2 regions of the Pedococcus ginsenosidimutans genome follow, and region 1 is predicted to be linked to the other one. Evidence: riboswitches for the same ligand, from Rfam matches in the RefSeq annotation. Region 1 holds a riboswitch; the other holds the start of a gene.

Region 1 (4,938 bases):
TCACGCAGCGCGGCCGGGAGCTCCACGGTGCCGGTCACTTCGGTGCACCCTGCTCGACGGGCACGCGCACCGAGTTGCCCCACTCGGTCCACGAGCCGTCGTAGTTGCGGACGTCGTCGAAGCCGAGCAGGTGGGTCAGGACGAACCAGGTGTGTGACGAGCGCTCACCGATGCGGCAGTAGGCGATCGTGGCGTCGGTCGGCTGCAGTCCCTGCTCGGTGAGGTAGATGGCCTCGAGGTCCTCGCGCGACTTGAACGTGCCGTCCTCGTTCGCCGCGCGGGCCCACGGGACCGACCGCGCACCGGGGATGTGGCCGCCGCGCATGGCGCCCTCCTGCGGGTAGTCGGGCATGTGCAGCAGCTCACCGCTGAACTCGCCGGGGGAGCGGACGTCGACCAGCGCGCCGCCGAGGTGGGCGAGGACGTCCTCCTTGAACGCGCGGATCGGCGCATCGGCGCGCTCGACCACCGGGTACGGAGCCCGCGCGGAGGTGTCGACGGACGGCACCTCCTTGGTGAGCTCGCGGCCCTCGGCCACCCACTTGGCGCGGCCGCCGTCGAGGAGGCGCACGTCCTCGTGCCCGAACAGGCTCATCACCCACAGGGCGTAGGCGGCCCACCAGTTGTTCTTGTCGCCGTAGATGACGACCGTGGTGTCGCGCGCGACGCCGCGGGCGGTCATCACCGCGGCGAACTGCTCGGCGTCGACGTAGTCGCGCACCACGGCGTCGTTGAGGTCCTGGTGCCAGTCGAGCTTGAGCGCCCCGGGGATGTGGCCGGTGTCGTAGAGCAGGACGTCCTCGTCGGACTCCAGCACGACGATGCCGTCGGGGGCGCCGACGCGGCCCGCCTCGACCTGGTCCGCGAGCCACTCGGTGGACACGAGGCGCTCGGGGTGCGCGTACCCGGTGGGGGAGGAGTCGGTGGTGATGTCGGTGTGCTCAGCCATGTCCCCAAGGCTAAACCTGCTGGTCACGCGCCCCTCTGGCAGGATGGCGCGCAAGGGTGGCCGGTCGGCCACCCGGCACCGAATGCAGGGAGAGTCGCATGGGTTTCCTCGGGCTGGGCTCCGAAGACGTGCAGGTCAGGCCGGCCTCGGCCCTCGAGCAGGCCAAGGCGGGGCGCGAGGACACGGGGATGTTCTCGGGCGCCGTGACCGGCCTCGTCGAGCAGCTGCTCGACCTCGGGATCGACGGCAAGGGACCGTTCGACTCCGCGCAGAAGGTCGCCGACGTCAAGCGTGCAGAGCGACCGGATGCCGAGAACGCCGTCGACGCCGTCGTCCAGGCGCACCTGAAGCTCGCGGCCGCCGGAGGGTTCGTCACCGGGCTCGGCGGCTTCATCACGCTGCCCGTGGCCCTGCCGGTCAACGTCGTGGAGTTCTACGTCGTGGCCACCCGCACGGTGGCAGCCATCGCCTCCCTGCGCGGCTACGACATCAAGCAGCCCGAGATCCGCTCCGCCGTCCTGCTCACCCTGGTGGGCGCGGACGCCGACGACCTGCTGAAGAAGGCGGGCGTCATGAGCACCGGACGGCTCTCCAACCTCGCCGCGCAGCGCCTGCCCGGACCGGCGCTCATGGTCGTCAACAAGGCGGTCGGCTTCCGGCTGCTGTCGACCGCGGGCAAGAAGACGCTCGCCAGGTTCGGCAAAGGGGTCCCGGTGATCGGTGGCGTCGTCGGCGCAGGACTGGACACCTACCTGCTCAAGCGGATCGCCGACCACGCCCGGCACGAGTTCCCGCCCCGGCCGAAGGGGCACTGAGCCCGGCCGGCCACCCCGGCCGGTCTGGGAGCCGCGGACCCCGAAGGCGCCCGGCGACCGGGCGCTGGCGGAACCAGGGGAATCACCCGGCCGTCAAGGTGGTTGGAACCGTGTTCGGGTGCAGCCGCACCCGCACGACCGGACCAGAGGAGACGAACCATGGCTGTGAACCGCTGGGGAGCCCTGCGCACCATCGCCTCGGCCCTGCGCACCGCGTTGCGCCCGGGCACCCCGTCGATGGGGGAGCGCGCTGCGAGCGTGCCACGACTGGTGCGGGCGACCTTCCGGGGTGAGTACACCGGTACCTCCCGCGGGCGCCTGCTCATGATCGTGGCCGCGCTCGGGTACGTCGTGTCGCCCATCGACGTCGTGCCCGAGGCCTTCCTGTCCGTCCTGGGACTGGCCGACGACGCCGTGGTGGCCTCGTGGATCGCGGCCGCGCTGGTCAACGAGACCGAGTCGTTCCTGCGCTGGGAGCGGACCGCGGCCCCGGTCGGCGCCGACGCCCCGGGCCGTCGCACGTGGCGCAGCCGCGGTGCCGGTCGCACCGTGCCCAGCCACGTCGTGCGCTGACGGTCCAGCCGCCCGGCGCGAGCTGACGCGGGGCGCTGACGCGGGGCGCTGACGCCCCGGCGCGCTCGTTCGTCCACAGGCGCGCCGGGGCGGCTGCCCCCTCCACAGCGTGCGGGCCGGGGTCTCGTCCGGGGCCGCCGGGGCCGCGACGGTAGGTCCATGGAACCCATCCGGCTCACCGGTCCCGCAGACGTCCTGTCCGTGCTGCCGTACCAGCTCGGCTACCACCCGAGCGACTCACTCGTCCTCTGCGCCCTGCGCGGCGGACGCCTCGGGATGATCGAGCGGATCGACCTCCCACCGCCCGAGCACCTCGCGGAGGCGTGCAGCTCGGTCGTGGCCCCCATGGTCCGCGAGGACCCCGACGGGGTGCTGCTGGTCGGCTACGAGACCGAGGCCGGTGCCTCGACGGAGTTCTCCGACGCGGTGCGTGACGCGCTCGTCGGGTGCGGCATCCGGGTGGTCGACCGGATGGTCGTGCACGACGGCTGCTGGTCCGCGCCGGACTGTGCGTCGGGGTGCTGTCCCTCCGCCGAGGACGCGCAGCCGGTGCCGCGCGACGTCCCCGCGCTCGCGGACTTCGTGGCCCTCGAGGTCGCGCCGCTGCAGGGCCGGGACGACCTCGCCGCCATCGTCCGTGCCGACGGCGGGCTCGCGCCGGCCGTGGCTGCACTGCTCGCCCGGCGCGGAAGGGCCTCGACGGTGCGGTCGGTCGGCGGCGGAAGCCGGGCCGAGGCCGTGCAGCGCCTTCGGCACCTGGCGACCTGGGCCCTGGTCCTGGACGTCGGCGTCGACGCGAGACCGGTGGAGTCCCTCACCGCCGACGACGTGGCCGACCTCGTGGACAGCCTGCTCGACGTGGGGCTCAGGGACGCCGTCATCGCCTGGCTCTGCCCGGGCACCCTCCCGCTCGAGCTGCTGCCGGACGACCTCGCCGACGCCGTGGCCGTGAGCCTGCCCGCACCCGTGTGGGCCGGGCGCGCGGACGGTGGCACCGCAGGGGTGGTCGCGGGCCGACGACTGCTGGCGCGGCTGCAGTGGGTGGTGCGGGCGGTCCCCGACGACGTCGCGGCCCCGGTGCTGACGGTGCTGGCCAACTACGCGTGGTGGCTCGGTGACGGCGCGCTCACCAGGGTCGCGCTCGACCGGGCCCTTGCCCACGACCCCGGCTACCGGCTCGCCCTCCTGCTGGAGCGGATGGTCGACCTCGGGCTGCGCTCCCCGTCCGAGCCCGGGGCCGGTGTGCCTGCCTGAGCGGAGTGGGTCCAGTGTCCGGACGACCCGGACGAGAGGAGCACCGGCTCGTATGATGGGCGCAGGTGATGAGTCCCAGCGCCAAGCCCCGGCTTGCTGGGCGGCAACCCTCCTCGCGGTGGGGTGCCCCGGGTGAGGACCTGGCCGACCCTGATCCGGGCGGCAAGCGCGATGCCCCAGGAGTACCCCGATGACGACCACCTCCCGTCCGCCGACGACCTCTGGCGCCTGGCGCGAGGGCGACCCCGTGGGCAGCCGGCGCTTCGTCGGCCTCGGGGCCGTCGAGCTCGAGCGCGGCGGTGTGCTGCCCGACGTCACGGTCGCCTACGAGACCTGGGGCGAGCTCAACGCCGCCGGCGACAACGCCATCCTCGTCGAGCACGCGCTCACCGGCGACGCCCACGTCGTCGGTGAGGCCGGCCCGGGCCACCCGACCCCGGGGTGGTGGGACGGCCTCGTCGGCCCGGGGAGTCCGCTCGACACCGACCGCTTCTTCGTCGTGGCCTCCAACGTCCTAGGCGGCTGCCAGGGCACGACCGGGCCGTCCTCGTCGGCGCCCGACGGCACGGCGTGGGGGAGCAGGTTCCCCTTCGTCACGGTCCGCGACCAAGTGCAGGTCGAGGCACTGCTCGCCGACCGGCTGGGTATCGAGCGGTGGCACCTCGTGCTGGGGGGCTCCATGGGCGGGATGCGGGCCCTGGAGTGGGCGGTCGGCCACCCCGATCGGGTGGACCGGGCGGTGGTGCTGGCCAGCACCGCGTACGCCACCGCGGAGCAGATCGCGTGGTGCCAGGCGCAGCTGCTGGCCATCCGGTCCGACCCGCACTTCCGGAACGGCGACTACTACGACCAGCACACCGGGCCGGACGCCGGCCTGGGCATCGCACGGCGGATCGCCCACGTGACCTACCGCAGCGAGCTCGAGCTGCACGAGCGGTTCGGTCGCGAGCCGCAGGGGAGTGAGGAGCCTCTGGGGGGCCGCGGGCGCTACGCCGTCGAGTCCTACCTCGACCACCACGCGGGCAAGCTCGCCGGGCGGTTCGACGCCAACTCCTATCTCGTCCTCACCGAGGCGATGAACTCCCACGACGTCGGCCGGGGTCGCGGCGGGGTCCCGGAGGCGCTCCGGCGGGTGCGCGCGGACGTGCTCGTCGTCGCGGTCGACTCCGACCGGCTCTACCCGCCGCGGCTCTCCCACGAGATCGCCGAGGGCATCGGGGGGGCGAGCCTGCACACCGTGCGGTCCGACTACGGCCACGACGGCTTCCTCATCGAGCTCGACCAGGTGGGGGCCGTCGTCGAGCGAGTGCTCGCCGACCCTGCCTGACCTCGGGATTTCCGATAGCG
Region 2 (4,938 bases), on a different contig from region 1:
TTGGGGTCGACCAGGACCATGCGGACCTCGTCGGGCGTCGAGCGCATGAGGATCGAGGTGATCATGGAGTTGACGAAGCTGGACTTGCCGGCGCCGGTGGCTCCCGCGACCAGCAGGTGGGGCATCTTGGCCAGGTTGGCGATGACGTAGCCGCCCTCCACGTCCTTGCCGACCCCCATCACCATCGGGTGCTCGTTGCCGCGCGCCGCCTGGCTGCGCAGCACGTCGCCGAGGCTGACCTTCTCGCGGTCGGTGTTGGGGATCTCGATGCCGATGGCCGACTTGCCCGGGATCGGCGACAGGATGCGGACGTCGGCCGAGGCGACGGCGTACGCGATGTTCTTGGACAGGGCGGTGACCCGCTCGACCTTGATGCCGGGGCCGAGCTCGACCTCGTAGCGCGTCACGGTCGGGCCGCGGCTGAAGCCGGTGACCTGGGCGTCGATGTCGAACTGGTCGAGGACCTGGGTCAGCGCCTCGACGACGCGGTCGTTGGCCGCGCTGCGCGACTTGTGCGGCGAGCCCGGCTCGAGCAGCGCGTTGTCGGGCAGCGTGTAGGTGATGTCGCCGGCGAGGGCGAGCTGCTCGACGCGCTGCGGCAGCGGGGTGGTCGGGGGCGCCTCGAGGGCGACCTTCTCGACCACGGGCTGGCGCGCGGGCACGGCGGCCGCGGCGGCACCGGGTGCGAGGACGCCGGGGGCAGTGGGTCGCTTCTCACCGGGGCGCAGCCCCTTGCCGTCGGGGACGACCACGGCGGCCTTCTCGAACGCCTCGTCGCCGTCGAGCGGTCCCTCGGGCTCGATGACCCGACGGCGCCGGCGCGGCTTGTCCTCGACGACCTCGACCGGCTCCGGCTCGGGCATCCCGCGGTGCAGCAGGTGGTCACGCAGCTCGGCGAGCCGCTCGGGGATCATGTGGACGGGCGTGGCGGTCATGACGAGCAGGCCGAAGAACCCGAGCATGAGCAGGATCGGGACCGTGCCGTAGACCGACACCGCCGCCTCGAGCGGGCTCGAGGCGAGGAAGCCGATGATGCCGCCGCCCTCGCGCATCCCGTCGGCCCCCTGGGGAGGGGTCGGGATGCCCTGCGAGACGTGGGCGAGGCCGCAGGCGGCGAAGACGAGGGCACCGAGGCCGATCCCGATCCGCGACGTCGCCCCGTCGTCCTGGGGGGCACGCAGCAGCCGGATGCCGAGGAACAGCAGCAGGAGGGGCACGGCGTACGCGACGCGCCCGAAGGTGCCGGCCACGACTGCGTGGATGACGTCGCCGACCGAGCCCTCGAAGGCCCACCACTCACGGGCCGCGACGAGGATCGCGAGGCCGAGCAGGGTGAAGCCCACGCCGTCGCGACGGTGCTCCGGCTCGAGCTCGCGCGCGCTGCTCCCGACCCGCCGGACGGCGCCGCCGGCCACGTGCGCCATACCCATCCACGTGCCGCGGACGGCGCGCAGCGGCAGGGGCAGGCCACCACCGCTCGCCTTGCCCCGCGCGGGCTGCTTGCGGGGAGTGCTGGACCGACGGTTGGCAGGGCGCGTGGCAGTGCCCTTGCGCGCCTGCCCGGCCGAGGAGGAGCGCGTCGGGGTGGACGGACGTGTGGCCATGGTCCGCAGGCTACGCGACGGCCACACCGGACACACGCGTCACACGCGTCGCAGGCTGCTCAAAATGCCACCGCCGCTCTCCCCCGAACGGGTGAGGGGCGCGCATCACTTCGGACACGGACCGGTCCCAGCCCTGTGCACCGGGACGCGCCGGTGTCACTCTGGGGCTGCGTCTGGCGGGGCCTGCGCCGACGACCGCGGATCCTCACGGAGACCGCTGGGCGTCGGCGCAGGCGCACCAGCCCCGCCCTCTCCTCCGATCCCGGCACGTCTCAGATGACGGGAAGGTCCGTCCGCCTGCTGGAGGCGCCGCACGACGGCCGCTACCGTCGTCGACCAAGGTCATGAGTGTCAGCGCGTAGCCCCGGCTTGCTGACCAGCAACCCTCCACCGCGGTGGGGTGCTCCGGGTGACGACCGGGCCGTCTGCACCAGCAGCCGGCAAGCGCGGACCCGAGCCCAGCCCGGGTCCACCGGACCCAGGAGCTGATCTCCGTGTCGATAGCCAGCACCCCGCCCACCACCGTCGAGGGCACGCCGGCCGCAGCGGCCGTCCGCCGCACCGCTCCCCTGGCCCACGCCCGGGAGCACCTGCGCGCGGTCCCCTCCCTCCCGCTGCCGACCGCGGGCGACGCCGAGTCCCCGGTGGTGCCGGCGGTGCTGTCCGCCGGGCTGCCGGTCCCGACGCTCGACGGCCCCACCGACTACGCCAACTTCGACCACGCGGCGTCGACCCCTGCCCTGGTCAGCGTCAAGGCCGCCGTGGACACCGCGCTGCGGACCTACTCCTCGGTGCACCGCGGCAAGGGCTGGGCTTCCGCGGTCACGAGCGGCTGGTACGAGCAGGCCAGGGCCGAGGTCTCCGCCTTCGTCGGCGCCCGCGAGGGTGACGAGGTCGTCTTCACCCGCAACAGCACCGACTCCTTCACCCTGCTCGCGCGCTCGCTCCCCCGCGACACCTCGGTGTTCGTGTTCGAGTCCGAGCACCACGCCGCACTGCTGCCGTGGAAGGCGCGCCAGACGGTCCGCATCCCCGTGCCCGGCAGCGCCGCCGACGCGGTCGTCCTGCTCGAGGAGGCGCTGCGCACGCGGCACGGCCGGCACCGGCTCGTCGTCCTCACCGGCGCGTCCAACGTCACCGGCGAGCTGTGGCCGGTCCGCGAGCTGGCCGCCGTGGCCCGCCGCGCCGGCGCCCGGGTCGTCCTCGACGCGGCGCAGTACGCCCCGCACCGCCGGGTCGACCTCGACGAGCTCGGCGTCGACTACGTCGTGCTGTCGGGCCACAAGCTCTACGCCCCGTTCGGCGCCGGCGTCCTGGCCGGCCGCGCGGACTGGCTCGACGCCGCCGCGCCCTACCTCCCCGGAGGCGGCGCCACGAGGTCGGTGACCGAGCGAGGGGTGCAGTGGCACACCGGCTCCGCGCGGCACGAGGGCGGCAGCCCCAACGTCATCGGGGCGATCGCCCTGGCCGCCGCCTGCCACGCGCTGCGCGAGCACGCCGAGGCCATCGAGGCCCACGAGGACCGGCTCGGCAAGGCCCTGCTGGAGGGGCTGCGCGAGATCGACGGCGTGCAGACCTACTCGCTGTTCGGGGACGAGCACGAGCGGGTCGCCGTCGCGACGTTCACCGTGGACGGCCTCGACTCCTCGCTCGTCTCGGCCGCGCTGTCGGCCGAGCACGGCATCGGGGTCCGCGACGGCAAGTTCTGCGCCCACCTGTGCGTCGACACCCTGCTCGACGACCCGTACTCGGCGGGGCCGGACACCGCCGTGCGCGCCAGCATCGGCCTGGCCACCACCGCAGCGCACGTCGAGCGGCTGCTCACCGCGGTCGCCGACCTCGCCGCGCACGGGCCGCGGCACGAGTACGCGCACGGCAGCGAGGGGTGGGTGCCGGTCGACGACACCCGAGACCTGGCCCCCGCCCGCCCCTGGTAGGGCGGGCGGACCGCGGCCGGCGTCAGGCCTGGATGACGACCGGGATGATCATCGGGCGGCGGCGGATCTTGCCACCGACCCAGCTGCCGACCGCGCGTCGCACGACCTGCTCGAGCTGGTAGGAGTCGGTGACGCCGTTGCCGGTGGCGTCAGCGAGCGCCTGCTCGATCTTGGGGCGCACCTGGCGGAAGATCTCGTCGTCCTCGGCGAAGCCGCGGGCCTGGATCTCCGGGCCTGCCGCCACCTTCCCGGTGGCCGAGTCCATGACGACGATGACCGAGATGAACCCCTCGTCGCGCAGGATGCGGCGGTCCTTGAGCAGCGCCTCGTCGAACTCGCCGACCGACGAGCCGTCGACGTAGACGTAGCCGCAGTCGACCGCCCCGACGACCTTCGCCCTGCCGTCGACGAGGTCGACGACCACGCCGTCCTCGGCCAGCACCACGCGCTCGCGGGGCACGCCGGTCTGCACGGCCAGCTCGGCGTTGGCGACCAGGTGGCGCCACTCGCCGTGGACCGGCATGACGTTGCGGGGCTTGACGATGTTGTAGCAGTAGAGGAGCTCGCCGGCGCTGGCGTGCCCCGAGACGTGGACCTTGGCGTTGCCCTTGTGGACGACGTTGGCGCCCAGGCGCATGAGGCCGTTGATGACGCGGTAGACGGCGTTCTCGTTGCCGGGGATCAGCGAGGACGCCAGCAGGACCGTGTCGCCCTTGCCGACGTCGATGCGGTGGTCGCGGTTGGCCATCCGCGACAGGGCGGCCATCGGCTCACCCTGCGAGCCGGTGCAGATGAGGACGACCTGGTGGTCGGGGAAGTTGTCGAGCTTCTTGACGTCGACCAGGACGCCGTCGGGGACCTTGAGGTAGCCGAGCTCGGCCGCGATCCCCATGTTGCGCACCATCGAGCGACCCACCATGGCGACCTTGCGCCCGGCCTTCTCCGCGGCGTTGAGCACCTGCTGGACACGGTGCACGTGCGAGGAGAAGCAGGCCACGATGATGCGGCGCTCGGCGTCGCGGAAGACCTTGTCGATGGCCGGGGCGATGTCCTTCTCCGGGGTGGTGAACCCCGGGACCTCGGCGTTGGTCGAGTCGGTCATGAACAGGTCGACGCCCTCCTCACCGAGGCGGGCGAAGGCGCGCAGGTCGGTGAGGCGGTTGTCCAGCGGCAGCTGGTCCATCTTGAAGTCGCCGGTGTGCAGGATCGTGCCGGCAGGCGTGCGGACGAACACGGCGAGGGCGTCCGGGATCGAGTGGTTGACGGCGACGAACTCGCAGTCGAAGACCCCGAGCTTCTCGCGCATGCCCTCCTTCACACCCAGCGTGTAGGGCGTGATGCGGTGCTCCTTGAGCTTGGCCTCGACCAGCGCCAGGGTCAGCATCGAGCCGACGACG

What was found. Region 1 has a riboswitch for S-adenosylmethionine ahead of metX (homoserine O-acetyltransferase MetX). Riboswitches for the same ligand answer to the same signal wherever they lie in the genome.
Region 2: another riboswitch for S-adenosylmethionine. It lies ahead of ABEA42_RS17680 (aminotransferase class V-fold PLP-dependent enzyme); the one in region 1 lies ahead of metX (homoserine O-acetyltransferase MetX).

What each region holds. Positions count from the first base shown of each region.
Region 1 is NZ_BAABLO010000004.1:309,447-314,384, reverse strand. It holds gene ABEA42_RS06255 (SufE family protein) at 1-38, opposite strand, end outside; gene ABEA42_RS06250 (sulfurtransferase) at 35-949, opposite strand; gene ABEA42_RS06245 (EcsC family protein) at 1,048-1,764, shown strand; gene ABEA42_RS06240 (YkvA family protein) at 1,924-2,337, shown strand; gene ABEA42_RS06235 (DUF4192 domain-containing protein) at 2,497-3,591, shown strand; SAM riboswitch class IV at 3,656-3,766, shown strand; gene metX (homoserine O-acetyltransferase MetX) at 3,782-4,918, shown strand.
Region 2 is NZ_BAABLO010000013.1:161,440-166,377, reverse strand. It holds gene ABEA42_RS17685 (DNA translocase FtsK) at 1-1,604, opposite strand, end outside; SAM riboswitch class IV at 1,945-2,057, shown strand; gene ABEA42_RS17680 (aminotransferase class V-fold PLP-dependent enzyme) at 2,099-3,541, shown strand; gene ABEA42_RS17675 (ribonuclease J) at 3,564-4,938, opposite strand, start outside.